DNA from 3 places in the Phytopseudomonas daroniae genome. Region 3 is predicted to be linked to each of the others. Evidence: predicted binding sites of a transcription regulator. Region 3 holds the regulator's gene; each other region holds the start of a gene.
The links. Region 3 encodes FliA, which starts transcription of late flagellar genes. Its sites were predicted from a motif close to CTAAAGTTTNNNNNNNNNNNGCCGNTAA; they were not measured.

Region 1 (9,932 bases), on a different contig from region 3:
GAAAGCCTGTCGATCGCCAATGCCTCCACCCAGTCGAGCATTCGCGACACCGACATGGCTGCCGCAATCTCTACCCTGATGCTGCAGCAAACCAAGCTGGAAGCCGCTCAGGCGGCATTTGCGCGGATCGCACAGTTGAGTTTGTTCGATAAGCTGTAGACAGTTGGATCAGAGATAGTGGCTTGGCAGATACCCACTATCGACAACCATGCCACAACCCGTAGGGCGTATTAGCCGAAGGCGTAATCCGCCGCACATTCGGCAGGTCGTGCACCGTTATTCCAGTTGACCCGGCGTGGTGACATTGCGTGGCAAACGACGGAAACGCCTGGCGGCGGTTCCATCGCCGTAATCCGCCGTACGCTCGGTTGGCCGGGTGCCGTCGCAGCCAGGCAGATCACATCCTGGCTGCTACCTGACACGAATTTGATCAGCTTGCCGCCAGTTCCTGCGACAGTTCGGGATGCTTGGCAATCAGGCACAGCACGCCGCCCGGCTGCGCGAAGCGGCCTTGCTCCCAGTCGCGCAAGGTCGCAACAGGCGTCGCAATGCGTTCAGCGAAGACAGCCTGGGTCAGCCCTGAGCGCTCCCGCGCCTGGCGCACCAGGATTTGTTCGGGCGTGGTAACGCGCCCCGCCCCGCTCTTGGCTTCCTTGAGCGCTTGCCGCAGATCGGGCAGCGGCTCGCCAGCGTCGGCCTCGATAGCGCGGGCAACAGCTTCGATATCAATGTTCTTGTGCATGTCACACCACCTTGCTGATTTCAGCGGGACTCATGCTGGATCTATCGGCCTTGGCATAGACCGTGACCAGCAGCACGATTTGTTCTTCCGTCAGGTTGAAGTAGATCACTCGCGCGTCGCCGGACTTGCCCGAGCCGGCGCGGCTCCAGTGCACCTTCCGAGCGCCCTCGGCGCCTGGGATGACATCCCCGGCGAGCGGGTTGGCTGCAATCCAGTCAATGAACGCCACACGTTCGTCTTCCGACCACAGCTTACGGAAACTCTGAATTTAACTTCCCGAATCTGTTGAAATATAGCAATCCATTTTCCGGGTCTCCTCCATGAAGCAGTTGAGTTTCGCCGACGCCGAGTACGCGGGTAAGCGCAAGCAACCCCGCAAGGAACTGTTCCTGACCGAGATGGATCAGGTGGTGCCGTGGAGGGGCTTGGTGGCGTTGATCGAACCGCTCTATCACCAAGGGTGAAGGGGGGCGTCCGGCTTTCCGACGATGGAAGAGGCACTGTACGAAACGACGATGTTGCGCCAGTTTGCAGGGCTGAGTCTGGAGCGCATTCCCGACGAAACCACCATCCTCAACTTCCGTCGCCTGCTGGAGAAGAATGACCTGGCTGTCGGCATGCGCGAGGTAATCAACGGCTACCCGGGCGACCGTGGCTTGCTGTTGCGGCAGGGCACCATCGTCGATGCCACATTGATCCATGCACCCAGTTCGACCAAGAACAAGCAAGGCAAGCGCGACCCGGAGATGCAGCAGACCAAGAAGGACAACCAGTACTACTTCGGCGCCAAGGCGCACATTGGCGTCGACGTGGAGTCAGGCCTGGTGCACCACGTCCATGTCACGGCGGCCAATGTCGCTGACGTGACGCAGGTAGACAAACTGCTGCATGGTGAGGAGAACATGGTGGCCGCCGATGCCGGCTATACCGGTGTCGAGAAACGTAGCGAGCATGCAGGGCGCGGGGTGATCTGGCAGATCGCCGCTCGGCGCAGCAGCTATGAGAAGCATGGTCAGGGCCGGCTTATTATACAACGCGTACAGCAAGATTGAACGCGCCAAGGCCCAGACACGCGCCAGGGTTGAGCATCCATTCCGGGTGATCAAGCGCCAGGTTGGTTACACCAAGGTGCGGTTTCGTGGTTTGGCGAAGAATACCGTGCAAATGGCCACGCTGTTCGCGCTATCGAATTTATGGATGGCGTGTCGAGATCTATTGGCTAAGACAGGAGAGGTACGCCCGTAATTTGGGAAATAGCCGCCATGGGCTGCTCATGGCGGCTAAGAACAACAAAAATACGAACGATTTGAGCGTTTTTTGAACAAATCGTATTTTTAAAATCGGGGGAGGCCGAGTCAGGACTGAAATACCGGGCTGTTTCAGACCATCCTTAAGAAAATCTGCCCCCTTTCCTGCTGAGATACGCAGAGAAATTAAAGAATCATGGAATCCAATAAGCTATCTTGCCGCCAGCACCTACAGCTACAAAAGTGCCATTTCCGTAGGAAACGCTTCGTATGTCAGTTCCTTCGAAAGTATTAGTTTGTTGGATCCAGTTGATCCCATCATCAGAAACGGCTGTTTTGCCGCCGTCGCCGACAGCTACATATTTGCCATCACCGTAAGCTATGTCGCGGATTACAGTTTCCCCGAAGCTGGTATCTGCAACAGCAGTCCATGTAAGTCCGCTGGCTGAATATGCCATTTTCCCATCTTCGCCAACAATAAACAGCTGTCCATTGCAAAGTTTCATGGCAAGAATGTCACTGCTGCTGCCGAAGGTGCTTGTTCTGGACGTGAATGATTGCGTAATGCCTGGAATAACCTTGGTGGCAGTAAATAGCTTCCCATTCGATCCTGCCACTACCAAGAAAACACCAATGGTGTTGACGCAATACACAGTCTCGCTAGTTGTAAATGTAGTAGTACGCGCAACTCTGCCGGACCAGTCGGCATAACAGCAAAAGACTTTACCGGTTGATCCAACCAACAGCCAGCACGCCTCGGAGCTGTTTATGGCCGCGTAGTACACAATGTCTTGCAAGTCTCCGGACGCACCCAAAGTTATTGTCTGGTTTGTCCAATTACCCTCTGGACTTGTTGTGCGACCGGTGGTCACGCTGCCAGCTTGAGATAGGGCTTGAAGTGATATCCCAATACCGTTCCAGTACAACTTGTTGACGAGCTTTCCGCTATCAATGGTGACCATGTCCTTAAGCTTGACCCACTCTGTTCCAGAAGCTCCTCCGCCGACAAGCTGAGTAGTTGTGGTAAGGCCATTGCCACCAACTGCATAGAAGTTGCCTTGTGCAAAAATCACACTTCTCAGCATGCCGGTGTAATCCACCGGGGCTACTTGAGTCCAAACCATTTCTTCAACTCCAAGATTATTTGGTGCCAACCAAATTTTGCTAATCAAAGAGGGTACAGGCAAAGAAGTTTGCTGACAACTATGTTAATTGTCTTTTTCTAGGAGAAATCGAAAGAAATTTAATCGTTAGACCCCTTGGGCCAATAAAACCCAAGGGTTAATCGTGAGAGCGCTCAATCTAACTGCGGCAATCTTTCATGATGTAAATCAGGCAATTAACTACCTAGAAGAGCTGCACTGGGGAGGTTGTCGGTACTGCCCCTGAGGAATCTCCCCAAATCTACTCCAGCGCCTGAGCTTGCCGCTGTACCTCCACGCAGTAATAGCTCCATCTTGGTGAGTGCCGAGCAGGATAAATCGCTGGCCGAGCGCCTGAGGTTCGAGGCTGATACGCCAGAGCGACAGTACGGTTTTATGCCGACGCTGTTGCTCTGAAAGCGGCATGACCTACCTGTCGTTTTAGCCTGAAGGCCAGCCAGGTACAGCGCATAACATGCCAGTGCTGCGATTAGCAGCAGGATCTCGATACGTCGTGGGCGGCGCGTTCGATGCAGATCGAAGGCAAAGCCGAAACGCCGACTTTTCACATCCCGAAAGCCTTCCTCAATCTGCATTCGCTTGCGATAGATACCCACGATCTGACGTGCCGTCCAGTTGGATTGTGGCAGGTTGCTGACGAGCAGCCAGGGTTCTTATCCACGGCGAGTATTCTGTCGGCTGAGCTTGCTGCGCGCGATGCCGCCCGTCATGCGTCGATGTTTCCTGCCTTTGGACGTTTGGTGCATGCCATACAGTGCAACCCTGTAAGGTGCACTGCGCGTCATCTCGATTTGGCCGAGTGAGCGCGCGACAGATGTCACCTGCAGGTAGAGCTGCCTGATCGGCTGCCATTGACCTTGCTCGTCGCGATATGAGATCACGATTGCGGACACGCCCCACGTAATACCAACCTTTGGCTTCGACAGCCTGGGGCCAGGGGCGGCGAAACCCAGCATCCGTTACCAAGATCGGTACGTATTGCTCGGGAAGCATGATTTCCAGTGCATCGAGCAGTTGCTTCTGGTGCTGAGGGCAACCTTCACGGTCATGCACGCTCTCGTATACAGGGAGCGCTCGACCAGCCAGCGAGATTGAAGCGCGCAGTAAGTAAAGGTCAGAGGCAGCATCGATTGGGAACCAGTCCACCAAGATCAAGGGATGGCGCAGGAAGCCGAGCAGTGCAGTCAGCATTTTCCAGTAAAACAGCGGGCGTTCGTGGTTGCAGACCCCGCGTTGCCAAGCAGGCGATCCAAGCGCTTAATCGAATGTTTGGTGTAGGCCTCGCTGGGCATGGCTCTGCCTAGATCGGTCAGCGTCAGGCGATGCCCGTGCAGCAAGGCGTTGACACAGCTCATCAAGGCTTCCTGTCGCTTGCTGTGGGTCGTGGGGAGTGCTTGGGAAAAATCGTATTGCTTGCATGAGTCTCGGGACGTTGGTTTGTTTGGCGATTACCAAACTGCCCGACTCATGCAGGCATCTTCAAGCTATCCAATTGATTCGGATGGATGTTTTTGGGGAATTCCTCAGGGTTTAAGCCTGTTCGGGTAATGGCTGATGTCAGCCAGGCTTGTGAGCAGTCGGTTTTTCTGCGCTACCGGCTCATGCTTGGTGTCAACCGGTCGATACGCTACACAGGCGTCCCTGGTGATGAATTTTCCGCGAAACCCTGGAAGTCAAAGACGAACGCAAAAGAAGTTCAAAATTGCGTTAAAGCTTTCCGAGAGGGCGCCGATACAAAGATCGAATGCGAACTTCATGGGTGCCTGGGCACTGCCCACCCAAGGTCGCACGCTCAGGCAAACATCAGAGTCCTTTGGAGGACAATCATCATGGCAATGACAGTCAACAGCAACATCGCCTCGCTCACCACCCAGAAGAACCTGAACAAGGCATCCGACTCGCTTTCCACCACCATGCAGCGTCTCTCCAGCGGCCTGAAAATCAACAGCGCCAAGGATGATGCCGCCGGCCTGCAGATTTCCAACCGCCTGACCAGCCAGATCAACGGCCTGGGCGTTGCGGTGAAAAACGCCAACGACGGTATCTCCATCGCCCAGACCGCCGAAGGCGCCATGCAGGAATCCACCAATATCCTGCAGCGTATGCGTGAATTGGCTCTGCAATCGGCGAACGGTTCCAACAGTGCTGAGGATCGGACTTCCTTGCAGTCCGAATATGCCGCGCTGACTTCCGAGTTGACCCGTATCGCCAGCACTACTACCTTCGGTGGTCGTAACCTGTTGGATGGCTCTTTCGGTACCACCAGCTTCCAGGTGGGCGCCAACGCCAATGAAACCATCAACGTAACGCTGGGCAATATTTCGGCTGACAGCGTGGGTTCTCATCAGGTCAAGTCAGTAGGTGTGGCTCCGAGCACGGATGGTGTGGCCGGTGGTCTCATCACGGTTACCGGTAGTGGCCAGAGCGAAGAGGTCACTGTTGCGGCCGAGGCTTCCGCCAAGGACATCGCCGAGCAACTCAATGGTGTGATCAGCGGGCTTACTGCAACCGCGAGTACCGAAGCGCAGTTTACCGTCGGTGCCGCGGCAGCCACTGATCCGGCCAGCTTCACCATTACCGTAGGATCCAACAGCGTCGAGTTCGTAGGGGTTAACGGTACCGCGAGCCTGGCTGAGCAACTGAGCTCCAACGCTTCCAAATTGGGTATCAGCGTCAACTATAACGAGAAAAGCGGTGCACTGTCGGTCAAGTCCGATACTGGCGAGAACATCGTATTCTCTGCGACCACGGATGCAGGGTCGATCGAAATCGCCACCAAGGACGCCTCCGGAGTATATGGGGCTGCCGTGGCGCTGGATGACGGCCTGATTGCCACTGGCGCTGTCGAGCTGAACTCTGCCAAGGGCTACACCCTGAATGGCGCAGGCGTCGATGGCCTGTTCGCTGCTACAGGCACGGAGACCAAGAGCTCTGAAAAAACGACCATCAGCAATACCAGTATCACTACTGCTGAGGGCGCGCAGAGCGCAATCTCGGTGATCGACAAGGCCATCTCCAATATCGATAGCCAGCGTGCCGACCTCGGTGCCGTACAGAACCGCTTCGACAGTACGGTTTCCAACCTGCAGAGCATCTCCGAGAACTCCACCGCTGCTCGCAGCCGGGTTCAGGACGCCGACTTCGCAGCGGAAACCGCCGAGTTGACCAAGCAGCAAACCCTGCAACAGGCTTCGACGGCGATCCTGGCTCAGGCCAACCAGTTGCCAAGCTCGGTTCTCAGCCTGCTGCAGTAATCTGCAGTCCAAGCGGGAGATCAGAGGGGAGGGCCGCAAGGCTTTCCCCTTTTCCCATTGAGAGGTGATCTTTTATGAGCATTACAACGGTAAGCACGGGGGCCGTTTCCGGCTCTGCCATTACTGGTGTGCAAGGAAAGGCTCAGGACAAAGGCACAGTTTCGCTGCAGGAAAATACCTCTGCCCAGGCAGTGGATCATTCGACGGAGCTGGGCGAAGCTGTCGCCAGGATTCAGGATTATGCGCAATCGGCTCGGCGCAATCTCGACTTCAAGGTGGATGATTCGAGCGGGCGTGTAGTCGTACAGGTGATCAACAGTGATTCGGGGGAGGTGATTCGCCAGATCCCTTCCGAGGAAGTGCTGGAACTGGCTTCCCGTCTCGAGGATGCGCGCAGTCTTCTGTTGCAGGAGAAGGCATGACTGGCTCGCTTCTTGCTGAAGTGAGCTTCAACGTCAAGATAAAGTCATTGGAGGAAGGTCGATCATGGCTATCTCGAGCATAGTGGGGCTGGGCTCCGGGTTGGATATCACAGCTATCGTCGAGGCCACTGTTGCCGCAGAGAAGGCGCCGAAGCAGGCGCAGATCGATCGGCAGACCTCCAAGGCAACCACCAGTCTCACGGCTATCGGTACGCTGAAGGCCGCACTGGAAAATTTCGAGGCGTCGATGACGGCGCTGAAATCCAGTTCGACCAGCTTCGCTGGCCTGGCCGCCAAGTCTTCGTCGGAGTCGGTGGCGACTGTCAAAACCGCGTCGGGCGCGGTTACCGGCAGCTACGCCCTCGAGGTCGAGAGCCTCGCCAAGGGCTCCAGAGTTGCGTCTGCAACCCTGGCGGGCGGTGCTTCGACCCAATTCGCCTCCGGCGGTACGCTGAAGATCGAAGTGGGTACCACGGCTTACAATCTGTCGGTCAGCGCGGGGGCATCGCTGACGGATATTCGTGACTCGATCAATTCCCAGCTCACTGCGACCTCGGGTATCAGTGCCAACATCGTCACTGACGCCAATGGTTCTCGTCTGGTGCTGTCGTCCGAGACCACGGGCGCCGGCACGGATATCTATGTGACGGGCAGCGGTGATCTTGCTCAGTTGAACGTCAATGTTGACGAGGATGGTGCGCACGCACTGACCAAGCAGAGCGGCAGTGCCGCCGGTTATATCACTGAGGCAGCTGACGCAGTATTCACCCTGGATGGGCTGGAAATGACCAGTAAGTCCAATACCGTCTCCGCGCTGAGTGGGTTGTCCATTACCTTGGCTGGTACAGGCAGCACCACGCTGTCGGTTACAGCGAATACCGATGGCATCAAGGAGTCCATCGAGAGTTTCGTGTCGGCCTACAACACGCTGATGACAGTCAGCAATGCTCTGACATCGGTTAGCACCACCACTGACGAAGATGGCAACGCGATCACCGAAGCCGGTGCGTTGCTGGGTGACGCGACCATGCGCTCACTGATGTCGTCACTGCGTAATGCGTTGGTTGAGCCGGCCAGTGGCGGCGGTAGTCTGAGTATTCTGGCCCAGCTTGGGGTGACGACCAACAAGGACGGGACTCTGGCGATTGACGATGCCAAGCTGTCCAGTGGCATTGAGCAAAACTACGACCAGATCAGTAGTTTTTTCACGGGTAGCGATGGGCTCTTCAGTCGGATGTCGGCGGTCAATACGACCTATATCGCCTCTGGCGGTATTCTGGCGACCCGAACGGATGCGCTGGAGGCCACGAAGAAAGACCTCGAGACGCAGCAGGCTGCCCTGGATACCCGAGTCGCCAAGCTGGAGACCAATCTGTATAGCAAGTACAACAATATGGATGTGCTGGTTGCCCAACTGACCGCCACCAGTAATAGCGTGCTGGCTACGCTCGAGGCCTTGAACAACAAGGATCGCTGAGGCTATCTGAACTGCAAAAGGCTGGAAAGAACGCTAAAGATTTCTACGCTTGCTCCGATACATAAGTCAGTAGTTATTGATTCTTCTGAATTTTGGAGCAGGTGGTATGAACGCATATTCGGCCATGAGGAAGTACCAGCAGGTCGGTATCCAGACGCAACTCGTCGAGGCCAGCCCGCATCGGTTGATTCAGATGCTGTTCGAGGGTGCTCTGGATCGGATTTCCCAGGCAACGGGTGCGATGCTGCGTGGGCAGGTTGCTGAAAAAGCTCAACTGATCGGCAAGTCCATCAATATCGTCAACGGCCTGCAGCAGGCCCTCGACAAGGAAAAGGGTGGTGAGTATGCCGACCGCCTTGATAGCCTGTACGCTTACATGACTGCGCAGCTTATGCAGGCCAACCTGAATAACGATGCGAGCAAGCTGAGCGAAGTCTCCGGTTTGCTGCGTCAGGTCAAGGAAGGCTGGGACGGCATTGCCCCGCAAAGCTGATAGCTGAACTGGATTGAGAGGTTTTGCGCCATGACATCGGCCGCCCGAAAGTTGGAAATTACTGCTGAAGCATTACGCTCGGCCCTGCTCAACGAAGACTGGGCGGCGGTAGGAGAGCTCGATCTGCGTTGTCGTTCCGAAGTCGATGAAGCCATGGCTGTGGTCGGTGGCGAGACTGAGCTGAAGCGCAATCTTGAGTCCTTGCTGCATGTGTACCGTGATCTCGTTTCAGCCTGTCAGGTTGAGAAAGCCAAGACTGGGGCGCAAATATTGCAAATGAAAAAAGGCCAGCAGGGCGCCAAGCTGTATCAGCTTTTTGGCTGATACCACCTTTCTTGCTATTGTCTCGTTTCCCTGAAATTCCTTCCCCCTGAGTCTCTCGATCGAGAGACTCACGCCGGTACGTACCTCCTCAATCTGTTAGCCTCTGCGCCATTAAGTTAAAAAATACGTCATAAAATTGACTAATCGTCGATAATTGACTTAACTAGTGGCTAAATGCTGGCGTTCTTGTGCGTTCAGCGTGGCTTTTTCCCTCCAGGGTTCGATCGACGACTATGTGGCGTGAAACCAAACTCCTACTGATTGACGACAACACCGAGAGACGTCGCGATTTAGCGGTGATCCTGAATTTCCTGGGCGAAGACCATATCGCCTGCGGCAGCGAGGACTGGCGCGATGCCGTGGCGCAGGTCGAGTCCAGTCGGGGCGTTCTGAGTGTTCTGCTCGGTGAAGTACAGCTCAAAGGCGGGACGCTGGATCTGCTCAAGCAGTTCGCGGTATGGGACGAGTTCCTTCCGGTGCTGCTGATTGACGATCATGCTGGCAACGATTGGCCGGAGGAGTTTCGCCGCCGCGTGTTGGCAACACTCGAGATGCCGCCCAGCTACAACAAGCTGCTCGATTCCCTGCACCGTGCTCAGGTGTACCGCGAGATGTACGACCAGGCCCGCGAGCGTGGCCGGCAACGTGAGCCGAACCTGTTTCGCAGTCTGGTGGGCACCAGCCGGGCCATTCAGCAGGTACGGCAGATGATGCAGCAGGTCGCCGATACCGAGGCCAGCGTGTTGATCCTCGGTGAGTCGGGCACGGGCAAGGAAGTGGTCGCGCGCAACCTGCATTACCATTCCAAAC
Region 2 (9,932 bases), on a different contig from region 3:
GACCGGGATGCCCAGCTTGTTGGCTTCGGTGATCGCGATGCGCTCGTGATCAACGTCGATGACGAACAGTGCGTCCGGCAGGCCGCCCATGTCCTTGATACCACCCAGGCTGCGATCCAGTTTTTCCAGATCACGGGTGCGCATCAGCGCTTCTTTCTTGGTCAGCTTGGTGAAGGTGCCGTCCTGGGACTGCACTTCCAGATCACGCAGACGCTTGATCGAGGCACGGATGGTCTTGTAGTTGGTGAGCATGCCGCCCAACCAGCGGTGATCGACGAACGGCGAGTTGCAACGAGCAGCTTCTTCGCGAACGATCTTGCCAGCGGAACGCTTGGTGCCGACGAACAGGATCTTGTTCTTGCCAGCAGCCAGCTTTTCAACGAACGACAGCGCGTCGTTGAACATCGGCAGGGTCTTTTCAAGGTTGATGATGTGAATCTTGTTACGCGCACCGAAAATGTACTTGCCCATTTTCGGGTTCCAGTAACGGGTCTGGTGACCGAAGTGCACACCGGCCTTCAGCATATCGCGCATATTGACTTGGGACATGATAGTTCCTTGATAAGTCGGGTTAGGCCTCCACGCGTCCCAATTTCCAACCCTTGCGGGCACCCAGGAAATCGTGTCGACACGTGTGTGGGGTTAAGCTTTCGGGGGGCTGCCCCGTAAAGCGGCGCGTTTTATACCACAAGTAGCAGTCATAAGCTACAAGCGGCAAGCCACAAGCCGTATGGTTGGCGACCTGAGCAGGCGAGTCAAACTCAAGATAGGCGCCCTGCTCTTAACTTGCGGCTTGCAGCTTGTGGCTTGCGGCTTAAAATGGCGCACTTTACAGAGATACCGAGATCACCATGACCGTCACCCTCAAGACGCCCGATGAAATCGAGAAAATGCGCATCGCCGGCCGCCTGGCCGCCGAAGTGCTGGAGATGATCGCCGAGCATGTCAAACCAGGCGTCACCACGGACGAGCTGAACACCCTCTGCCATGACCACATCGTCAACGTGCAGAAGGCCATTCCCGCGCCGCTCAATTACGGCGCCGCACCGGGCCGCCCTGGTTTCCCCAAATCCATATGCACCTCGCTCAACCATGTGGTGTGCCACGGCATTCCCAACGACAAGCCGCTCAAGGAAGGTGATGTGATGAACATCGACGTCACCGTGATCAAGGACGGCTACTACGGCGACACCAGTCGCATGTTCCACGTCGGCAAGGTTCCGGAGTGGGCCGAGCGCCTGTCGCGCATCACCCAGGAATGCCTGTACAAGGGCATCGAAGTGGTACGTCCGGGTGCCCGCCTGGGCGACATCGGTGAAGTGATCCAGAAGCATGCCGAGAAGCATGGTTTCTCGGTGGTACGCGAGTTCTGCGGTCACGGCATCGGTTCGGTGTTTCACGAAGACCCGCAGGTGCTGCATTACGGCCGTGCCGGTACCGGAATGGAGCTCAAGGAAGGCATGACCTTCACCATCGAGCCGATGATCAACCAGGGCCGCGCGGAAACCCGCGTACTGGGTGACGGCTGGACCGCGATCACCAAGGATCGCAAGCTGTCCGCGCAGTGGGAGCACACCCTGCTGGTCACCGCCGACGGTTACGAGATTTTCACCCTGCGTGGCGATGACACCATCGCGCGGGTTTCCGCCTGATCTCGAACCTCGCCTTATAGAAGGAAGGCCGCTACATGCCGCAGGTAGACTCCGAGTTGTTCGATCGCGGCCAGTTCCAGGCGGAACTGGCGCTCAAGTCCAGCCCCATCGGCGCCTTCAAGAAAGCCATTCGTCGCGCCCACGAAGTGCTCGATGCGCGCTTTCGTAGCGGCCGCGACATGCGCCGCCTGGTCGAAGATCGTGCCTGGTTCACCGACCAGATCCTGCTGGAAGCCTGGAATCGTTTTTCCTGGAGCGAGGATGCCGAAATCGCCCTGCTGGCGGTGGGCGGTTATGGCCGTGGCGAACTGCACCCCTATTCGGACATCGACCTGCTGGTTCTGCTCGGCAGCGACGATCAGGAAACCTTCCGCGAAGCGATCGAAGGCTTCCTCACCCTGCTCTGGGACATCGGCCTGGAAGTCGGCCAGAGCGTGCGTTCGGTCGCCGAATGCGCCGAAGAGGCTCGCGCCGACCTGACGGTCATCACCAACCTGATGGAAAGCCGTACCATTGCCGGCCCCGAACATCTGCGTGGGCGCATGCAGGAAGTGACCGCCAGCGCGCACATGTGGCCGAGCCAGGAATTCTTCCTGGCCAAGCGCCAGGAACAGAAAAGCCGGCACGCCAAGTACAACGACACCGAGTACAACCTGGAGCCCAACGTCAAGGGCTCGCCTGGCGGGCTGCGCGACATCCAGACCATTCTCTGGGTCGCACGCCGCCACTTCGGCACCCTCAACCTGCATGCGATGGTTGGCCAGGGTTTTCTGCTGGAAAGCGAATACACCCTGCTGGCCTCCTCCCAGGAGTTTCTCTGGAAGGTGCGCTACGCCCTGCACATGCTGGCCGGGCGCGCCGAAGACCGGCTGCTGTTCGACCACCAGAGCAAGGTGGCCGAGCTGCTCGGCTACAACGAAGGCGACACCAAGCGCACCATCGAGCGCTTCATGCAGAAGTACTACCGCGTGGTGATGGGCATCGCCGAGCTGAGCGACCTGATCAACCAGCACTTCGAGGAAGAGATCCTGCGTGCCGGTGACAGTGGCCCGGCGACGCCGCTGAACAGCCGTTTCCAGGTTCGCGACGGCTACATCGAGGTGACCCACCCGAACGTGTTCAAGCGCACGCCGTTCGCCATCATCGAGATCTTCGTGCTGATGGCCCAGCACCCGGATCTGAAGGGCGTATGCGCCGACACCATCCGCCTGCTGCGCGATCACCGTCACCTGATCGACGACGATTTCCGCAAGGACATTCGCAACACCAGCCTGTTCATCGAGCTGTTCAAGTGCGAACAGGGCATCCACCGCAACCTGCGCCGCATGAACCGCTACGGCATCCTCGGTCGCTACCTGCCGGAGTTCGGCCATATCGTCGGGCAGATGCAGCACGACCTGTTCCACATCTACACGGTCGATGCCCACACGCTCAACCTGATCAAGCACCTGCGCAAGTTCAAGTGGCCGGAGCTGGCGGAGAAGTTCCCCCTGGCCAGCAAACTGATCGACAAGCTGCCAAAGCCCGAGCTGATCTACCTGGCCGGTCTCTATCACGATATCGGCAAGGGCCGTGGCGGTGACCACTCCGAGCTCGGCGCCATCGATGCCGAAGCCTTCGGCCAGCGCCATCATCTGCCGGCCTGGGACACCGGGCTGATCGTCTGGCTGGTACAGAACCACCTGGCGATGTCGACCACGGCCCAGCGCAAGGATCTGTCCGACCCGCAGGTGATCCACGACTTCGCCGCGTTCGTCGGCGACCAGACCCACCTGGACTATCTCTACGTGCTCACCGTGGCCGACATCAACGCTACCAACCCGAGCCTGTGGAACTCCTGGCGCGCCAGCCTGATGCGCCAGCTCTACACGGAAACCAAGCGGGCCCTGCTCCGCGGCCTGGAAAACCCGGTGGAGCGCGAAGAGCAGATTCGCCTGACCCAGAGCGCGGCGCTGGATACCCTGGTACGCAGCGGCACCGACTCCGATGAAGTCGAGCAGCTATGGGCGCAGCTAGGCGATGACTACTTCCTGCGCCATACCGCCGGCGATGTGGCCTGGCACACCGATGCGATCCTTCAGCACCCGGACGACGGCGGCCCGCTGGTACTGATCAAGGAAACCACCCAGCGCGAGTACGAGGGCGGCACGCAGATTTTCATCTACGCGCCGGATCAGCACGATTTCTTCGCCGTGACGGTGGCTGCCATGACGCAGCTCAACCTGAACATTCACGATGCGCGGATTCTCACTTCGACCAGCCAGTTCACCCTCGACACCTACATCGTGCTGGAGGTAGAAGGTGGCTCCATCGGCGATAACCCGCAACGCATCAAGCAAATCCGCCAGAGCCTGGTCGATACGCTGAAACACCCTGACGAGTACCCCAACATCATCCAGCGCCGGGTACCACGCCAGCTCAAGCACTTCTCCTTCGCGCCGCAGGTAACCATCCATAACGATGCGCAGCGACCGGTGACCGTATTGGAACTGACGGCACCGGATCGCCCCGGCCTGCTGGCCAAGATCGGGCGGATCTTCCTCGACTTCGACCTGTCGCTGCAGAACGCCAAGATCGCCACCCTGGGCGAACGGGTGGAGGACGTATTCTTCGTCACCGATGCCAACAACCAGCCGCTGTCCGACCCGGAGCTGTGCGCACGCCTGCAGCAGACCATCATCACCAAGCTGTCGGCGACGAGTAGCCCAAGTCCGCTGCAAATCAGCATCTAAACGGTCAACAGCGCGGGCCTCGCAACGAGGCCCGCGCCCGCTTCAGCTCCCTCAGATTCTGAAACTGTCCACCAGTTGCTTGAGCCGGCCGACCTGCTGATCCAGCTCGGTACAGGCGCTGAGACTGGACTGCAGGTTGCGCACACCGTCCTGGTTCAGGGTGTTGATCTCGGTGATGTCCATGTTCAGGCTCTCGATCACCGAGGTCTGCTCCTCGGTGGCGGTGGCCACGGACTGGTTCATGCCGTCGATCTCGCCGATGCGGCGGGTCACGCCACGCAGGTTCTCGCCGGCCTGCCCGCCGATGCGCACGCTGTCGTCGCTGAACCGTCGGCTTTCGCCCATGGTCGCTACGGCGTCGCGAGCACCGGCCTGCAACTGCTCGATCATCTGCTGGATTTCCTGCGCCGAGCTCTGCGTGCGTTGCGCCAGGTTGCGCACTTCATCCGCGACCACGGCGAAGCCACGCCCCGCCTCTCCGGCACGGGCCGCTTCGATGGCGGCGTTGAGCGCCAGCAGGTTGGTCTGCTCGGAAATGCCCTTGATCACATCGAGAATCTGGCCAATGTCGTTGCTCTTCTGGCTGAGCACCTCGATATGGCTGCCGGAGGCCTGAATCTTGTCCGACAGATCGCCCATGGAGCCCAGCGTGCGCTCGACCATGCTCTGCCCTTCTTCGGCATCACGGCGGGCATCGCTGGCCTGCACCGACGCATCGGCGGCGTTGCGGGCGATTTCCTGGGCGGCAGCACCAAGCTGGTTGATCGCCGCGGCAACGCTGTCGGTACGCGCGGCCTGTTCGTTGGAGTTACCCATGGAGGCATTGGACGCCTCGACCACGGTACTCACGCGGGCGTGAACTTCACGGGTTGCCGAGGCCACTTCGCGGATCGATTCGTGGATACGCTCGACGAAGCGGTTGAAGGCACCCGCCAACTCGCCGAACTCGTCGCCGGAATCGATTTTCAGACGCTGGGTCAGGTCGCCCTCTCCCTCGGCGATGCCCCCCATGGCGTGGCTCATCACGTGCAGCGGGCGCAGCAGGATGCGGATCAGCGCCCCGAGCAACAGCAGGATCGCGATAACGCCGATGATCGTGGACATCAGCGCCGAGATGCGGAATTCACGCAGAGCAGCGAACGCCTTGCCTTCGTCGACGGACAGGCCGACATACCAATGCACGCCGGCCAGCCCCTGCACCGGTAGGAAAGTGACGATACGCGCACTGCCATCGACGGCCGAGACGCCCTGCAAACCGGACTCCAGACGCGGCGCACCACTGGGGAACAGATCCGGCAGTTTCTTGAGCACCAGGCTCTTGTCCGGGTGCACCAGCACCGTGCCCTTGTCGTCGACCAGGAAGGCATAGCCCATACCGCCCAGATCGAAGGAGTTGAGGATGTCGTCGACCGTCTGCAACTTGAGGTCGCCGCCCACCACGCCCTGCAGGCTACCGCCGGCATTGACGGGACGGGTGATGGTGATCAGCAGGCCATCACGTGGATCGGCCGCCAGGTAGGGCTCGGTCAGACCCGGCCCGCTGCTGCCCGCCGCGCTCTTGTACCAGGGCCGCTGACGCGGGTCATAACCTGCGGGTAATTCGCTAGGAGGAAACTGGGTATAGGTGCCATCGGCCTGACCGAAGTAGGCGTACAGAAAGGCGGAGGCGATGCTGCGGTGCTGCAGGTTTCTGGCCAGCGGATCGGGCGCGCTGTCGTCCTGAACCGATTCGGCGAGGTTATCCAGCAACTGCATGCGCCCATTGAGCCAATGCTGGATGTTGCCGGTGGATACCTGACCGACGTCGTGGAGATAGTGCGCCAGGTTGTCGCGAATCGAGGTGCGTTGCAGGTAGTCGTTGTACAACGCGAACGACGCAAAAGCTGCAATGACCACCAGGGACGCAGCCAGCATGATCTTGTGGCTGAACTTGAGGGTGCGCATAGAGGGGTCTCGCTAAAGAATGGCTGATAACGGGTTGCAGTCAGGCTATCGGCTCGAAGTAGCCAGCCTTTAGAACCGGGCATCAGCATGGCGCCCCAAAATGACGCCTATCGGACGGGCGAAAGGGAATTTTCCTGAAGCCGCCCCGCGTGCTAGTGTCGGCAGCTTTGTCGCCGCCCTACAAAGGACACGTCGGATCATCATGAACCACGCCCTCGCCCAGTTGCAGCCCTACCCGTTCGAGAAACTCCGCGCCCTGCTCGCCGGTGTACAGCCCGCAGCCGACCGCTCGCCCATCGCCCTGTCCATCGGCGAGCCCAAACACCGCTCGCCGGCGTTCGTCGCCCAGGCGCTGACCGACAACCTCGAACAACTGGCGGTCTACCCAACCACGCTGGGCATCCCGGCGCTGCGCGAAGCCATCGCCCACTGGTGCGAACGCCGCTTCAAGGTACCGACCGGCTGGCTCGATGCGGCACGGCATGTGCTGCCGGTGAACGGCACCCGCGAGGCGCTGTTCGCCTTCACCCAGACCGTCGCCCAGCGTGACGTCGACGGCCTGGTGGTCAGCCCCAATCCCTTCTATCAGATCTACGAAGGCGCAGCCCTGCTCGCCGGCACCCGGCCACATTACCTGCCGTGCCTGGTCGAACATGGCTTCAACCCGGATTTCGACGCCGTAGCGCCAGAAGTATGGCAGCGCTGCCAGATCCTCTTCCTCTGTTCGCCGGGCAACCCGACTGGCGCGCTGATTCCGCTGGAAACGCTGAAAAAGCTGATCGCCCTGGCGGATCAGTACGACTTCGTCATTGCCGCCGACGAGTGCTACAGCGAACTGTACTTCGACGAACAGAATCCGCCAGCCGGCCTGCTGACCGCTTGCGCCGAACTGGGCCGCAACGATTTCAAACGTTGCGTGGTGTTCCACAGCCTGTCCAAGCGCTCGAATCTGCCGGGCCTGCGTTCGGGGTTCGTGGCGGGCGACGCGGAAATCCTCAAGGCCTTCCTGCTGTACCGCACCTACCATGGTTGCGCCATGCCGGTACAAACCCAGCTGGCCAGCATCGCTGCCTGGCAGGACGAGGATCATGTGCGCGCCAACCGCGATCTGTACCGCGAGAAGTTCGATGCCGTGCTGGAAATCCTGCAGGACGTACTCGATGTGCAACGTCCGGATGGCGGCTTCTATCTATGGGCCAGGACGCCGGGCGACGATGCCGAGTTCACCCGCGCGCTGTTCGCCCAGGAACATGTCACCGTGGTGCCGGGCTCCTATCTGTCGCGGGAAGTGGATGGTTTCAACCCAGGCAGCGGCCGTGTGCGCATGGCCCTGGTCGCACCGCTGGAGGAGTGCGTGGAGGCCGCACGGCGTATCCGCCGGTTCATCCAGCGCGGCTGACGCCAAGGACGCAGGCTGGCGGCACGCGGCCTCAGCCGAGTGCCGGCATGCTCCTGGCCAGCAGCGCCGCGACATCGACGCCCCGCGGCAAGCCACCGTATACCCTGCCTCGGCCGGCGATGCGGCTGGCGATGAAGGCATCGGCGACCACCTCGTTACCCGCCTCGAGGAGCAGGCCGGCCTGCAGGGCCAGAGCGATGTCTTCGGTGATCTGCCGGGCGCGATAATGAATATCGTCGCTGTCACGCAGATCCCTCTGCAGGCCGGCGATGTGCGCCTTGAGACGGGCGTCGCCGTGGCCGTCGCCTAGCTGCATCAACAGCGCATCGAGCATCCCCGCCTCCTTCGACAAGGCGCGCAGCACATCCAGGCACTGCACGTTGCCCGAGCCTTCCCAGGTCGAGTTGACCGGCGCCTCGCGATACAGCCGCGGCAGGATGCTGTCCTCCACGTAGCCGGCACCGCCCAGGCATTCCGCCGCCTCGTTGATCATTGCCGGTGCGCGCTTGCATATCCAGTACTTGCCCACGGCGGTGACCAGGCGGGCGAAGGCTCGCTCGTGCGGGTCATCCGGCCGATCCAGGGCGCGCCCCATACGCAGGGTCAGCGCCAGCGCCGCCTCGCTTTCCAGGGCCAGATCGGCCAGCACGTTCTGCATCAGCGGCAGGTCGCTCAGCGCTCGTCCGCCGACCTGCCGCTGCGCGCAATGGTGCAGGGCCTGGCTGAGGGCCTGGCGCATCAGCGCACTGGAGCCGATCATGCAGTCGAAGCGGGTCATGGCGACCATTTCGATGATGGTCGGCACGCCGCGCCCTTCCTCGCCGATCATCCACGCGAGGGCGCCCCGGTACTCCACCTCGGCGGAAGCGTTGGAGCGGTTGCCCAGTTTGTCCTTCAGGCGCTGGATGTAGAACGGGTTGCGGGTATCATCCGGCCGGTGGCGCGGTAGCAAAAAGCAACTGAGGCCCTTGTCGGTATAGGCCAGGGTGAGAAAGCCATCGCACATCGGTGCCGAGCAGAACCACTTGTGCCCGACCAGCTCATAGGCGCCGCCCGGCCCAGTTGCACCCAACGCATGGGCTCGCGTGGTGTTGGCCCGCACGTCGCTGCCCCCCTGCTTCTCGGTCATGGCCATGCCAATGGTGGCGCCGGCCTTCTGTTCGAAGGGCAGGTTGCGCGGATCGTATTCGCAGGAAAGGATCTTCGGCAGCCAGCGTTCGGCGATATCCGGCTGCATCCGCAGCGCCGGCACACTGGCGAAGGTCATGGTCAACGGGCATCCGCTGCCGGCTTCGGCCTGGCTGTGCAGGTAGCTCATGGCCGCACGAACCACCTGGGCACCGCGGCGCGGAGCGACCCAGGGCATGGAGGGAATGCCATGGGTGATCGCCGCCTCCATCAACCGATGGTAGGCCGGGTGGAACTCGACGACGTCGATGCGATGCCCGTAGCGATCATGGCTCTTGAACACGGGCTCGTTCTGGTTGGCAAGAAAGCCGGCGGTCATCAGTTCGCCGCCGGCCAGCGCACCATAGGCGTCCATCCGCGATACGCCCCAGGCGCCGTCGAAGCGGCCTGCCCACTCCTGCAGGGGCAGGTCGATGCGGTACAGGTTACTGCCCTCCAACGGCAACGGCTGGTTGAACACCTCATGGGTTTCGGCATACTGGCTGGGCATCATGCTGCGTGCTCCTCGGCGCCGACGGCGCACGGGCGGAAGGTGAGCGAACCTGGAAACGACCGAGCGCGGCGGTCGCGGGGTGGCTCATTCCAGTGAAGCAGAAGCCCACAGGCTCTTAAAGCCGGATTTGTGCCAATGCCGGCCGCGACCTGGCCATACTCAAGCTGTCCGGCACAGCACCCAGTCATGCAACAGTACCCGCAGCTCGTCGAACTTCACCGGCTTGGCCAGGTAGTCGCTCATCCCGGCGGCCAGGCAGCGCTCGCGGTCGCCGGACTGGCTGTGGGCCGTGATCGCCAGCACCGGCAGCTCGGCACAGCCGGGCAACAGGCGCAGCGCTCGACAGGTGGCGAAACCATCCATCACCGGCATCTGGCAATCGAGCAGCAGCGCGTCGACCGACTCGCGCTGCAGGCACTCCAGGGCTTCGCTGCCATTGTCCGCAGTGCGTACCCGGTAACCGAGCTTGAGCAGCATGCCGCGGATCACCAGTTGGTTGATGGCATTGTCCTCGACCACCAGCA
Region 3 (9,932 bases):
AGGATCAGCAGATCCGGGTCATGGATCAGCGCACAGCACAGCCCGAGCTTCTGCTTCATGCCGCCGGACAGCTTGCCGGCCGGGCGTTCGGTGAAGGGTGCGAGGCCGGTGCTCTGTACCAGGTCGGCGATGCGCGCCTTGCGTTCCGCTGCGTCCTGGCCGAACAGCCGGCCGAAGAAGTCGAGGTTCTCGAACACGGTCAGGGTCGGGTAGAGGTTCTTGCCCAGGCCCTGGGGCATGTAGGCGATGCGCGGGCAGATGGCGCGGCGGTGGCCGGCGTCGGCCATGTCGCCATCGAGCACCCGCACCGTGCCGTCCTGCAGCTTGCGCGCCCCGGCGATCAGCGCCAGCAGGCTGGACTTGCCGACCCCGTCCGGGCCGATCAGGCCGATCATGCGCCTGGCGGGAATCTCCAGGCTGACGTGATCCACCGCGCAGGTCTTGCCGTAGCGCAGGCTGACGTCGAGCAGCTGCGCCACGACGGAGGGGCTCTGCGTCATTGGGGAATCCGGATCTGCAGGTCTTGCGGCCATTCGGCGGCAGCGTCGAGTTTCAGGTAGGCCATGCCGGGGATGCCGGTCTTGACCTGCTCCAGATGCGCCTTGAGCAAGTTGGGGTCGATCCGCGCCTTGATCCGGAACATCAGCTTCTCGCGTTCGCTGGCGGTTTCCACGGTCTTCGGCGTGAACTGCGCGACGCTGGCGACGAAGGTCACCTTGGCCGGGATCACATACTGCGGCGCCGCATCCAGCACCAGGTGCACATCGGAACCGAGGGCGACCCGGCCGGCCTGCTGCGAAGGCAGAAAGATGTTCATGTAGACATCGTTGAGGTCGACCAGGTTGAGCACCTTGCCGCCCGCAGCCAGCACTTCGCCGGGCTGGCTGATACGGTACTGCACGCGGCCGCTGCGCGGTGCCTTGAGCTGGCTGTCCTCGATATCGGCCTGCAGCCGTTCGACGCTGGCCTGGGCGGCTTGCACCGCCGATTCGGCCTCGATCACCTGGGATTGCGCGGCCTCGATGCCGGCCTGGGCCGAGACCACTTGGGATTGTGCGGCGGCGAGGGCGGCCTGGCCGCTCTGCAGGGCGGCCAGGTCGTCATCCAGTTGCTGGCGTGGCAGGGCATTGCGCTTGACCAGGATCGCGGTGCGCTCATGGCGTTTCTGCGTGGCGCTGAGTTCGGCGCGGCGCTGGCGCACCACGGCTTCGGCGGTGACCTTCTCGCTTTGCCGCAGGGAGACCTGGGAATGGGCCGTACGGGTGGCGTTCTGCGCCTGGCGTACCTGGGCCCGGGCCTGGTTCAACTGCGCCACGAGCACCTGGGTATCCATGCGCGCCAGGATCTGTCCGACCTGGACGAAGTCGCCTTCCTCGACCTCGATTTCCAGGAGCCGGCCGGCCAGCTTGCTGGCCACGTCCACTTCGGTGGCTTCGATACGGCCGTTGGCGCTGGCGAAACCCTCACCCAGTCCGCTTGGGCGCACCTTCATCCATACCAGGGCGGCAACGGCGACCAGGGCGGCCACGACCACCACACGGGTGAGGTTTTTCCTGTGCTGCTGCTTCATCGATCGATTTCCCAAGGTCAGACATTCACTGCTTCACGTAGCGGCCAGGCGCGGGTGCCACAAGCGGATACTCGGCATTGCCAGTATGCATGACGGCGGGGAGCGATGGGATGACCCAGGGCAATGGAAGCGCCATTGACTTTGCCGGTATCCCGGCGCAGCGCCTGGGCGACCGCCAGGGATTGCGCAGTGAAAGCTGCGTTGGTCTCGAGCGGGACGAGTTCGTCCAGTGTTCAGCCGAGGCGGGATGGTTCATCGCTGGTGAGGATGAGTGGTTCGCCCTTGCGCTGGGGAATCAGGATAGACGTGATTTCATCGCTGCAGTGACCCGCTTCGATGGCGTACGAGCCCAGCGCAGCATCGTGATGCCAGCGCTGGGCTCGTACGTCAGAGGCTTGTCACTGGCTGTGGCGTGGCAAGCGTATTGGCAGGCTAACGCGCCGTGGCGTTACTCGATTACGCCGCAGGCCACGCGGGCACCGCCGCCACCCAGCGGTTCGGGGTGGTCGGCATGGTTATCGCCGCCGGCATGAACCATCAGCGCCAGGTTCTTCAGCTCATCCACGCTTTTGATGCGCGGCGCCAGTACGGGCTGATTGGCTTTGCCGTCCGCCGTGACCAGCAGGGCGGGGAGGTCACCCAGGTGGCCATCGCCCCAGGGCAGGCCGTGTTTGCCGGTGTTCTGCGGATCCCAGTGACCACCCGCGGACTCGGCTGCTGAAGGCTGGCCATCCTTCGGTGCGGGGTCGCAACTGGGTTTGCCGTGCACGTGGAAGCCGTGCACGCCTGGCTCCAAGTCATGCAGTTCAGGGGTGAAAACCACGCCGTAAGGGCTCTGGCTGATCACCACCTTGCCAACCGAGGTGCCAACGCCTTTAGCGTCCACGGCATTGAGTTCGACCGCCAGGTCGGCGGCCTGCAGGCTAGCGGCACAGCAACTGGCCAATGCGGCCATCATCCAGCGTTTCATACGTGACTCCTCGTAGATGGAAAATCCGTGGGCAAAACCATCGCTCACAGGTTGTGGACTTGAGTTTCCTGGCGGGGTTCGTGTTTTCGTCTCGCTTTCGTGTCAGCTGTCGCCGGCCCGATCAGCCTTACCGTTCAGTGATTTCAGGTTTTTTGCAGAGTTGGAAAGGTTCTTGCAAACACCGGCAGCGAAGGCGCTAAGGCGTCAAAAGATTGAATCAGCCGGGGTAACCACGTGGCAGTAGATCGCGCACAAATGATTGGCAACGTTCGCAGCAACCTGTCCGGGTTGCGCGACGGCAATCTCGGTATCCCGCTGTTGCTGCTGGTCATGCTCGGCATGGTCATGCTGCCGGTTCCGCCGTTCCTGCTCGACGTGCTGTTCACCTTCAATATCGCCTTGTCCATCGTCGTCCTGCTGGTGGCGATCTATGCGCTGCGGCCGCTGGATTTCGCCGTCTTCCCGACCATCCTGCTGGCGGCTACCTTGCTGCGTCTGGCGCTGAACGTGGCCTCCACGCGGGTGGTGCTGCTGCACGGGCAGGACGGCGCGGGAGCGGCCGGGCAAGTGATCAAGGCGTTCGGCGAGGTGGTGGTCGGCGGTAACTACGTCGTCGGTATCGTGGTGTTCGCCATCCTCATCATCATCAACTTCGTGGTGGTGACCAAGGGCGCCGGACGGATTTCCGAGGTCAGTGCGCGTTTCACTCTGGATGCCATGCCCGGCAAGCAGATGGCCATCGATGCCGATCTCAATTCCGGCCTGATCGACCAGGTGGAAGCCAAGAAGCGCCGTGTCGAGGTAGCCCAGGAAGCGGATTTCTACGGTTCGATGGACGGTGCCAGCAAGTTCGTGCGCGGCGATGCCATCGCCGGTCTGCTGATCATGTTCGTCACCCTGCTCGGCGGCATCGGCATCGGCATGCTGCAGCACGGCCTGCCGTTCAGCGAGGCGGGGCGCATCTACTCGTTGCTGACCATCGGTGACGGTCTGGTGGCACAGATCCCGTCGCTGCTGCTGTCCACGGCCGCGGCGATCATGGTCACCCGGGTTTCCAGCTCCGAAGACATGGGCGCTCAGGTCAACCGGCAGATGTTCGCTTCGCCGCGCGCGCTGGCCGTTGCGGCGGCGATCATGATCGCCATGGGCCTGGTGCCTGGCATGCCGCATATGCCTTTCGTTGGCCTGGGCCTGATCGCCGCGGGCGCGGCGTACTGGATCGCCAACAAGCAGCGCAAGGTCAAGGAAGTCGAGATTCAGGAGGTTCAGCGCCAGCAGGAACTACTCCCGGCGCAGCGCGCTCAGGAGATCAAGGAGCTTGGCTGGGACGACGTGATGCCGGTGGACATGGTCGGTCTGGAAGTCGGCTATCGGCTGATTCCGCTGGTCGATCGCAACCAGGGCGGGCAACTGCTGGCGCGGATCAAGGGCGTACGCAAGAAGCTGTCGCAGGAGATGGGCTTCCTGATGCCATCCGTGCATATCCGCGACAACCTGGATCTGCAACCCAATGCTTATCGACTGACTCTGATGGGCGTCAGCGTCGCCGAGGCCGAGGTTTACCCGGATCGCGAACTGGCGATCAACCCGGGTCAGGTATTCGGCACCCTCAACGGCGTAGCCGCCAAAGATCCGGCGTTCGGTCTCGATGCCGTGTGGATCGACCCCGGTCAGCGCGACCAGGCGCAATCCCTCGGTTACACCGTGGTGGACGCCAGTACCGTGGTCGCCACCCACCTCAATCAGATCCTGCACAAGCATGCTCATGAGCTGCTGGGCCACGAAGAAGTCCAGCAACTGATGCAATTGTTGGCGAAAAGCTCGCCAAAGCTGGCGGAAGAGCTGGTTCCTGGCCTTATCTCGCTGTCGACCCTGCTCAAGGTGCTGCAAGCGCTGTTACAGGAGCAGGTGCCGGTACGTGACATCCGTACCATTGCCGAAGCCATCGCCAACGTCGCACCGCGGAGTCAAGATCCCGCCGCGATGGTTGCTGCGGTACGCGTCGCGTTGGCTCGCGCAATCGTGCAAAACATCGTGGGACTAGAGCCGGAGCTGCCTGTGATCACCCTTGAGCCAAGGTTGGAACAGATATTGCTAAATAGTCTTCAGAAGGCCGGTCAAGGCTCCGAGGATGGCATCCTCCTGGAACCTGGCATGGCCGAGAAGCTGCAACGTTCCCTGGTGGAAGCAGCGCAGCGTCAGGAGATGCTTGGCAAGCCGGTGATTCTGCTGGCGGCCGGGCCGGTTCGGGGAATGCTCTCGCGTTTCGCCCGGTTGGCCGTCCCGAGCATGCATGTTCTGGCGTACCAGGAAATTCCGGACAACAAGCAGGTCACCATCGTTGCGACGGTGGGGCAGAATTAATCGAGGGTACGGGCCATGCAGGTCAAACGCTTTTTTGCCGCCGATATGCGCCAAGCCATGAAGCTGGTTCGCGATGAGCTGGGCGCTGATGCGACCATCATCGGTAACCGCCGTGTGGCGGGTGGCGTGGAATTGACGGCCGCGCTCGATTATCAGGTCGCGCCCGCACCGGCGCGGCAACCGAACCCGGCCCTGGAGGCCGAACTGCGCAAGACTCAATCGCGCATCGCCTCCGCCCAGGCCGAACTGACTACCCGTGCGCAGCTGGATGCCGGCAAGGATCGTCAGCTGTTCGCCGATGCGCCAGGTGCGTCGCCTGCCGACAGCCTGGACGCCGTGCTCGAGCGTCAGCAGAAGAAGCCGGCCTCGGCTTCGGTCGATCAGGCCGCGCTGGATTCGATGCGTTCCGAACTGCACGGCCTGCGTGAACTGATCGAAATGCAACTGGGTTCCATCGCCTGGGGGCAGATGCAGAGCCGTCGCCCGCAACAGGCCACTCTGTGGCGTCGTTTGCAGCGCATGGGGCTGCCCGCCGAACTGGCCCGTACGCTGCTCGAACGTGTGGCCTCGCTCGGTGACCAGCGTCAGGCCTGGCGTATGGTGCTGGCGCATCTGGCACACTCGATTCAGACGCCCAAGCAGGAGCCGATGGAAGAGGGCGGCGTGATCGCTCTGGTCGGCCCGGCGGGCATGGGCAAGACCACCACGCTGGCCAAGCTCGCAGCACGCTACGTACTCAAGTACGGCGCCGCGAATATCGCCCTGGTGAGCATGGACAGCTACCGCATCGGTGCCCAGGAACAGCTAAAGACCCTGGGCCGTATTCTTGGCGTATCCGTGACCCACGTCGATCCCGGTCAGTCTTTGACTCAGGCGCTGGCGCCGTTGGCGCGCAAGCGTGTGGTGCTTATCGATACAGCCGGTCTGCCGGCCAGCGACCCGGCGCTGCGTATGCAACTGGAAACCCTGGCAAGCCGCGGCGTCAACGCCCGAAATTACCTTGTGCTGGCTGCTACCAGCCAGGCGCAAGTGCTGAAGGCCGCCTATCACAGCTACAAGCGCTGTGGGCTGGCCGGCTGCATTCTGAGTAAACTGGACGAAGCGACCAGCATGGGTGAGGTATTGGGTCTGGCTATTAGCCACCGTCTACCAGTAGCCTATCTGGCAGATGGCCCGCGGATTCCGGACGATGTACAGGTGCCGCGTAGTCATCAACTGGTCAGCCGTGCCGTCGGTCTGCAGGCTCCGGATGAGCCCAGTGAGGATACGATGGCCGATATGTTTGCAGGCTTGTATCAGGATCCGGCACGACGCGCGGGATGATCATGCTGTGTGGCGAAGCGCTGGTTGCGGTCGTCCCGGCAGCGCACAATGGCCCTATGGCTTAAAGCGAAGATAGATAAGGTGTGTAGATAACATGGGTATGCATCCCGTACAGGTGATCGCGGTGACCGGCGGCAAAGGCGGCGTTGGCAAGACCAATGTGTCGGTGAATTTGTCGTTGGCGCTGGCGGATCTCGGTCGGCGCGTCATGCTCATGGATGCCGATCTGGGGCTGGCCAACGTCGACGTGCTGCTCGGTCTGACGGCCAAGCGCACCCTGGCTGACGTGATCGAGGGTGAGTGCGAACTGCGCGATGTCATCCTGCAGGGGCCTGGCGGCATTCGTATCGTGCCTGCGGCCTCCGGCACCCAGAGCATGGTGCAGCTCACGCCCATGCAGCACGCTGGCCTCATCCAGGCATTCAGCGATATCAGCGACAACCTCGACGTACTGATCGTGGACACCGCCGCCGGTATCGGCGACTCGGTGGTGAGCTTCGTGCGCGCCGCCCAGGAAGTACTGGTGGTGGTGTGCGACGAGCCGACCTCGATCACCGATGCCTACGCGCTGATCAAGCTGCTCAATCGTGACCACGGCATGAATCGTTTCCGGGTGCTCGCCAATATGGCGCACAGCCCGCAGGAGGGCCGCAACCTGTTTGCTAAGCTGACCAAGGTCACCGACCGTTTCCTGGATGTCGCGCTGCAGTATGTGGGTGCGGTGCCTTACGACGAGTCGGTACGCAAAGCCGTACAGAAACAGCGTGCGGTGTATGAGGCGTTCCCTCGTTCGAAGTGCGCGCTGGCGTTCAAGGCGATTGCCCAGAAGGTTGACGCATGGCCGTTGCCGGCCAATCCGCGAGGCCATCTGGAGTTCTTCGTCGAGCGCTTGGTGCAACAACCGACTGCAGACACGGCTGTATGACGACAGCCTCTGGACTCCGCATGTATAGCAAGACACAGGCACGGGATTCACAGCATCAATTGATTGAGCGTTACGCGCCGTTGGTCAAGCGCATTGCCTATCACCTGCTGGCGCGTCTGCCCGCCAACGTGCAGGTGGATGATCTGATCCAGGCCGGAATGATTGGCCTGCTCGAGGCATCCCGCAACTATGACGCTGGCAAGGGCGCCAGTTTCGAGACCTTTGCCGGGATTCGCATTCGTGGCTCCATGCTCGATGAGGTGCGCAAGGGCGATTGGGCACCACGTTCGGTACACCGCAACAGCCGGATGGTCAGCGACGCAATTCGAAAAATCGAAGCGAGAACCGGAAGAGACGCTAAAGATCAGGAGGTTGCTGCCGAACTCCAATTGAGTCTCGGGGATTACTACGGCATTCTTGGCGACACTTTGGGCAGCCGCTTATTCAGTTTCGACGACCTGTTGCAGGAAGGCGAGAGTGGTGGGCTGCAGGAAGACACGAGTTCCCTGCACCACGGGCCTTCGCATGAACTGGAAGATGATCGTTTCCAGGCGGCTCTGGTCGATGCCATCAGCAATCTGCCGGAGCGTGAGCGGTTGGTGTTGTCGCTGTATTACGATGAGGAATTGAACCTCAAGGAAATCGGCGAGGTACTGGGAGTTAGTGAGTCGCGAGTCAGCCAATTGCACAGTCAGTGTGCCGCGCGTTTACGCGCGCGGTTAGTGGATTGGCGCGCATAAGAGTTTTTTCAAGGGTAGAGCTCAGCAAGGGTTAGGCGCCCCCGCGAAAGCAGGTGGGGAAGCGGTCGGAGTCGCGGGCGACTTACTGTTGGTAAAAATGAGCACTACTCGCTTCTGGCCCGCACTGACGTGCGTTAGCCGCAAGCGGCTTGTCGACTGGGCTGGCAACCCAGGGTGTTTTCAACGCAGCAGGGCCGACACGCAGCAGGCCTTGCGCATATTTTTGAGAATTGGCAGGGCGCTGGAAAACACAGTGAACGCAGCAAAGCAGGGCGCAATGGTTTTGTGGCGTTCCGCCAGGCCGGTTTCACGATTTATAAGCGCTTCGGAATGCTGAAGGCGTTTTAGGACTGTACGGAGGTCGACTTGGACAAGAACATGAAAATCCTCATCGTCGATGATTTCTCGACGATGCGACGGATCATCAAGAACCTCTTGCGTGATCTGGGGTTCACCAACACGGCGGAAGCCGACGACGGCACCACCGCATTGCCGATGCTGCAAAGCGGTAGCTTCGACTTTCTGGTGACCGACTGGAACATGCCGGGCATGAGCGGTATCGACTTGCTGCGTGCAGTGCGTGCGGATGAGCGCTTGAAGCAGATGCCGGTGCTGATGGTTACGGCAGAGGCCAAGCGCGATCAGATCATCGAGGCCGCCCAAGCCGGTGTGAACGGCTATGTGGTCAAGCCATTCACCGCTCAGGTGCTCAAAGAAAAGATTGAGAAAATATTCGAGCGGGTCAACGGCTGATGTCTGCCGCGAGGTTGTTATGGAACACGATGATTCTCAAGAGGCCGGCCTCGAGTCGACCCTGAAAAGCAATGCCCGCCAACTGGTAAACAGCCTTGAACAAGGCAACTTTGGTGAAGCGATACAGCTGATCAATGAACTGAACAAGGCGCGCGACCGGGGTCTTTACCACGAAGTCGGCAAGCTCACGCGTGAGCTGCATAACGCCATCGTCAATTTTCAGCTCGATCCCCGGGTGCCTCACGCCCAGGAAGTCTCGCAGATATCCGACGCCACCGAGCGGCTCAATTACGTCGTGACCATGACCGAGCGCGCAGCCAATCGCACCATGGATCTGGTCGAGCAGAGCGCGCCACTGGTCAATGACCTGAGCAGCGAAGCCGATGCCCTGAGCGAGGATTGGGGGCGTTTCATGCGCCGTGAAATGGGGGCTGAGGCTTTCCGTGAGCTGGCCAAGCGCATCGAGCTGTTTCTTGCGCGCAGCCAACGCGACAGCAGCAAGCTGTCCGGGCATCTCAACGACATTTTACTGGCGCAGGACTATCAGGATCTGACCGGGCAAGTGATCAAGCGTGTCACGCAACTGGTGACCGAGGTAGAGAGCAACCTGCTGAAGCTCATGTTGATGGCCAGCCAGGTCGATCGCTTCGCCGGCATCGAACACAATCACGACGAGTTGCGTGTCGAGCAGAACAAACAAAAAGATGCGTCCCACGGTGAAGGTCCGCAGATTCATGCCGATAAGCGTGATGATGTCGCATCCTCCCAGGACGACGTCGACGATTTGCTGTCCAGCCTGGGATTTTAGGAGCACGTCATATGAGCTTCGGCGCCGATGAAGAAATCCTCCAGGATTTCCTGGTAGAGGCCGGCGAGATTCTCGAGCAGTTGTCCGAGCAATTGGTGGAGCTGGAAAGCCGCCCGGACGATATGAACCTGCTCAATGCGATTTTTCGGGGATTTCACACGGTAAAAGGCGGGGCCGGTTTCTTGCAGCTCAATGAGCTGGTGGAGTGCTGCCATATCGCCGAGAACGTGTTCGACATCCTGCGCAAGGGTGCGCGTCGTGTCGACTCGGAATTGATGGACGTGGTGCTCGAAGCACTGGATGCCGTCAATGGCATGTTCACCGAAGTGCGCGAGCGCACCAAGCCGACACCGGCCTCTCCCGAGCTGCTGGCAGCTCTGGCGCGCCTGGCCGAACCCGCTCCTGCCGCAGCGCCTGCCCCGGTCACGGTCGTTGCACCAGTCGAGCCGGCCGCAGAGGCATCGACGGACATTACGGAC

Region 1: a site for FliA is predicted at 4,860-4,887, ahead of DNK10_RS06115 (flagellin). Genes of this name have one in related genera too.
Region 2: a site for FliA is predicted at 6,374-6,401, ahead of DNK10_RS01060 (methyl-accepting chemotaxis protein). Genes of this name have one in related genera too.

The regions. Positions count from the first base shown of each region.
Region 1 is NZ_QJUJ01000002.1:215,472-225,403, forward strand. It holds gene DNK10_RS06085 (flagellar hook-associated protein 3) at 1-159, shown strand, start outside; gene DNK10_RS06090 (helix-turn-helix domain-containing protein) at 431-742, opposite strand; gene DNK10_RS06095 (hypothetical protein) at 744-971, opposite strand; partial or broken gene DNK10_RS06100 (IS5 family transposase) at 1,063-1,987, shown strand; gene DNK10_RS06105 (DUF6242 domain-containing protein) at 2,184-3,176, opposite strand; partial or broken gene DNK10_RS06110 (IS4 family transposase) at 3,394-4,555, opposite strand; gene DNK10_RS06115 (flagellin) at 4,982-6,406, shown strand; gene DNK10_RS06120 (flagellar protein FlaG) at 6,481-6,828, shown strand; gene fliD (flagellar filament capping protein FliD) at 6,893-8,305, shown strand; gene fliS (flagellar export chaperone FliS) at 8,412-8,798, shown strand; gene DNK10_RS06135 (flagellar protein FliT) at 8,829-9,122, shown strand; gene DNK10_RS06140 (sigma-54 dependent transcriptional regulator) at 9,356-9,932, shown strand, end outside.
Region 2 is NZ_QJUJ01000001.1:203,045-212,976, forward strand. It holds gene rpsB (30S ribosomal protein S2) at 1-549, opposite strand, end outside; gene map (type I methionyl aminopeptidase) at 852-1,652, shown strand; gene DNK10_RS01055 ([protein-PII] uridylyltransferase) at 1,688-4,384, shown strand; gene DNK10_RS01060 (methyl-accepting chemotaxis protein) at 4,436-6,328, opposite strand; gene dapC (succinyldiaminopimelate transaminase) at 6,531-7,727, shown strand; gene DNK10_RS01070 (acyl-CoA dehydrogenase family protein) at 7,759-9,408, opposite strand; gene DNK10_RS01075 (hybrid sensor histidine kinase/response regulator) at 9,568-9,932, opposite strand, start outside.
Region 3 is NZ_QJUJ01000005.1:200,616-210,547, reverse strand. It holds gene rbbA (ribosome-associated ATPase/putative transporter RbbA) at 1-500, opposite strand, end outside; gene DNK10_RS14375 (HlyD family secretion protein) at 497-1,570, opposite strand; gene DNK10_RS26410 (hypothetical protein) at 1,588-1,800, opposite strand; gene sodC (superoxide dismutase family protein) at 2,019-2,540, opposite strand; gene flhA (flagellar biosynthesis protein FlhA) at 2,796-4,904, shown strand; gene flhF (flagellar biosynthesis GTPase FlhF) at 4,920-6,227, shown strand; gene fleN (MinD/ParA family protein) at 6,322-7,152, shown strand; gene fliA (RNA polymerase sigma factor FliA) at 7,149-7,892, shown strand; gene DNK10_RS14340 (chemotaxis response regulator CheY) at 8,271-8,645, shown strand; gene DNK10_RS14335 (protein phosphatase CheZ) at 8,665-9,453, shown strand; gene DNK10_RS14330 (chemotaxis protein CheA) at 9,465-9,932, shown strand, end outside.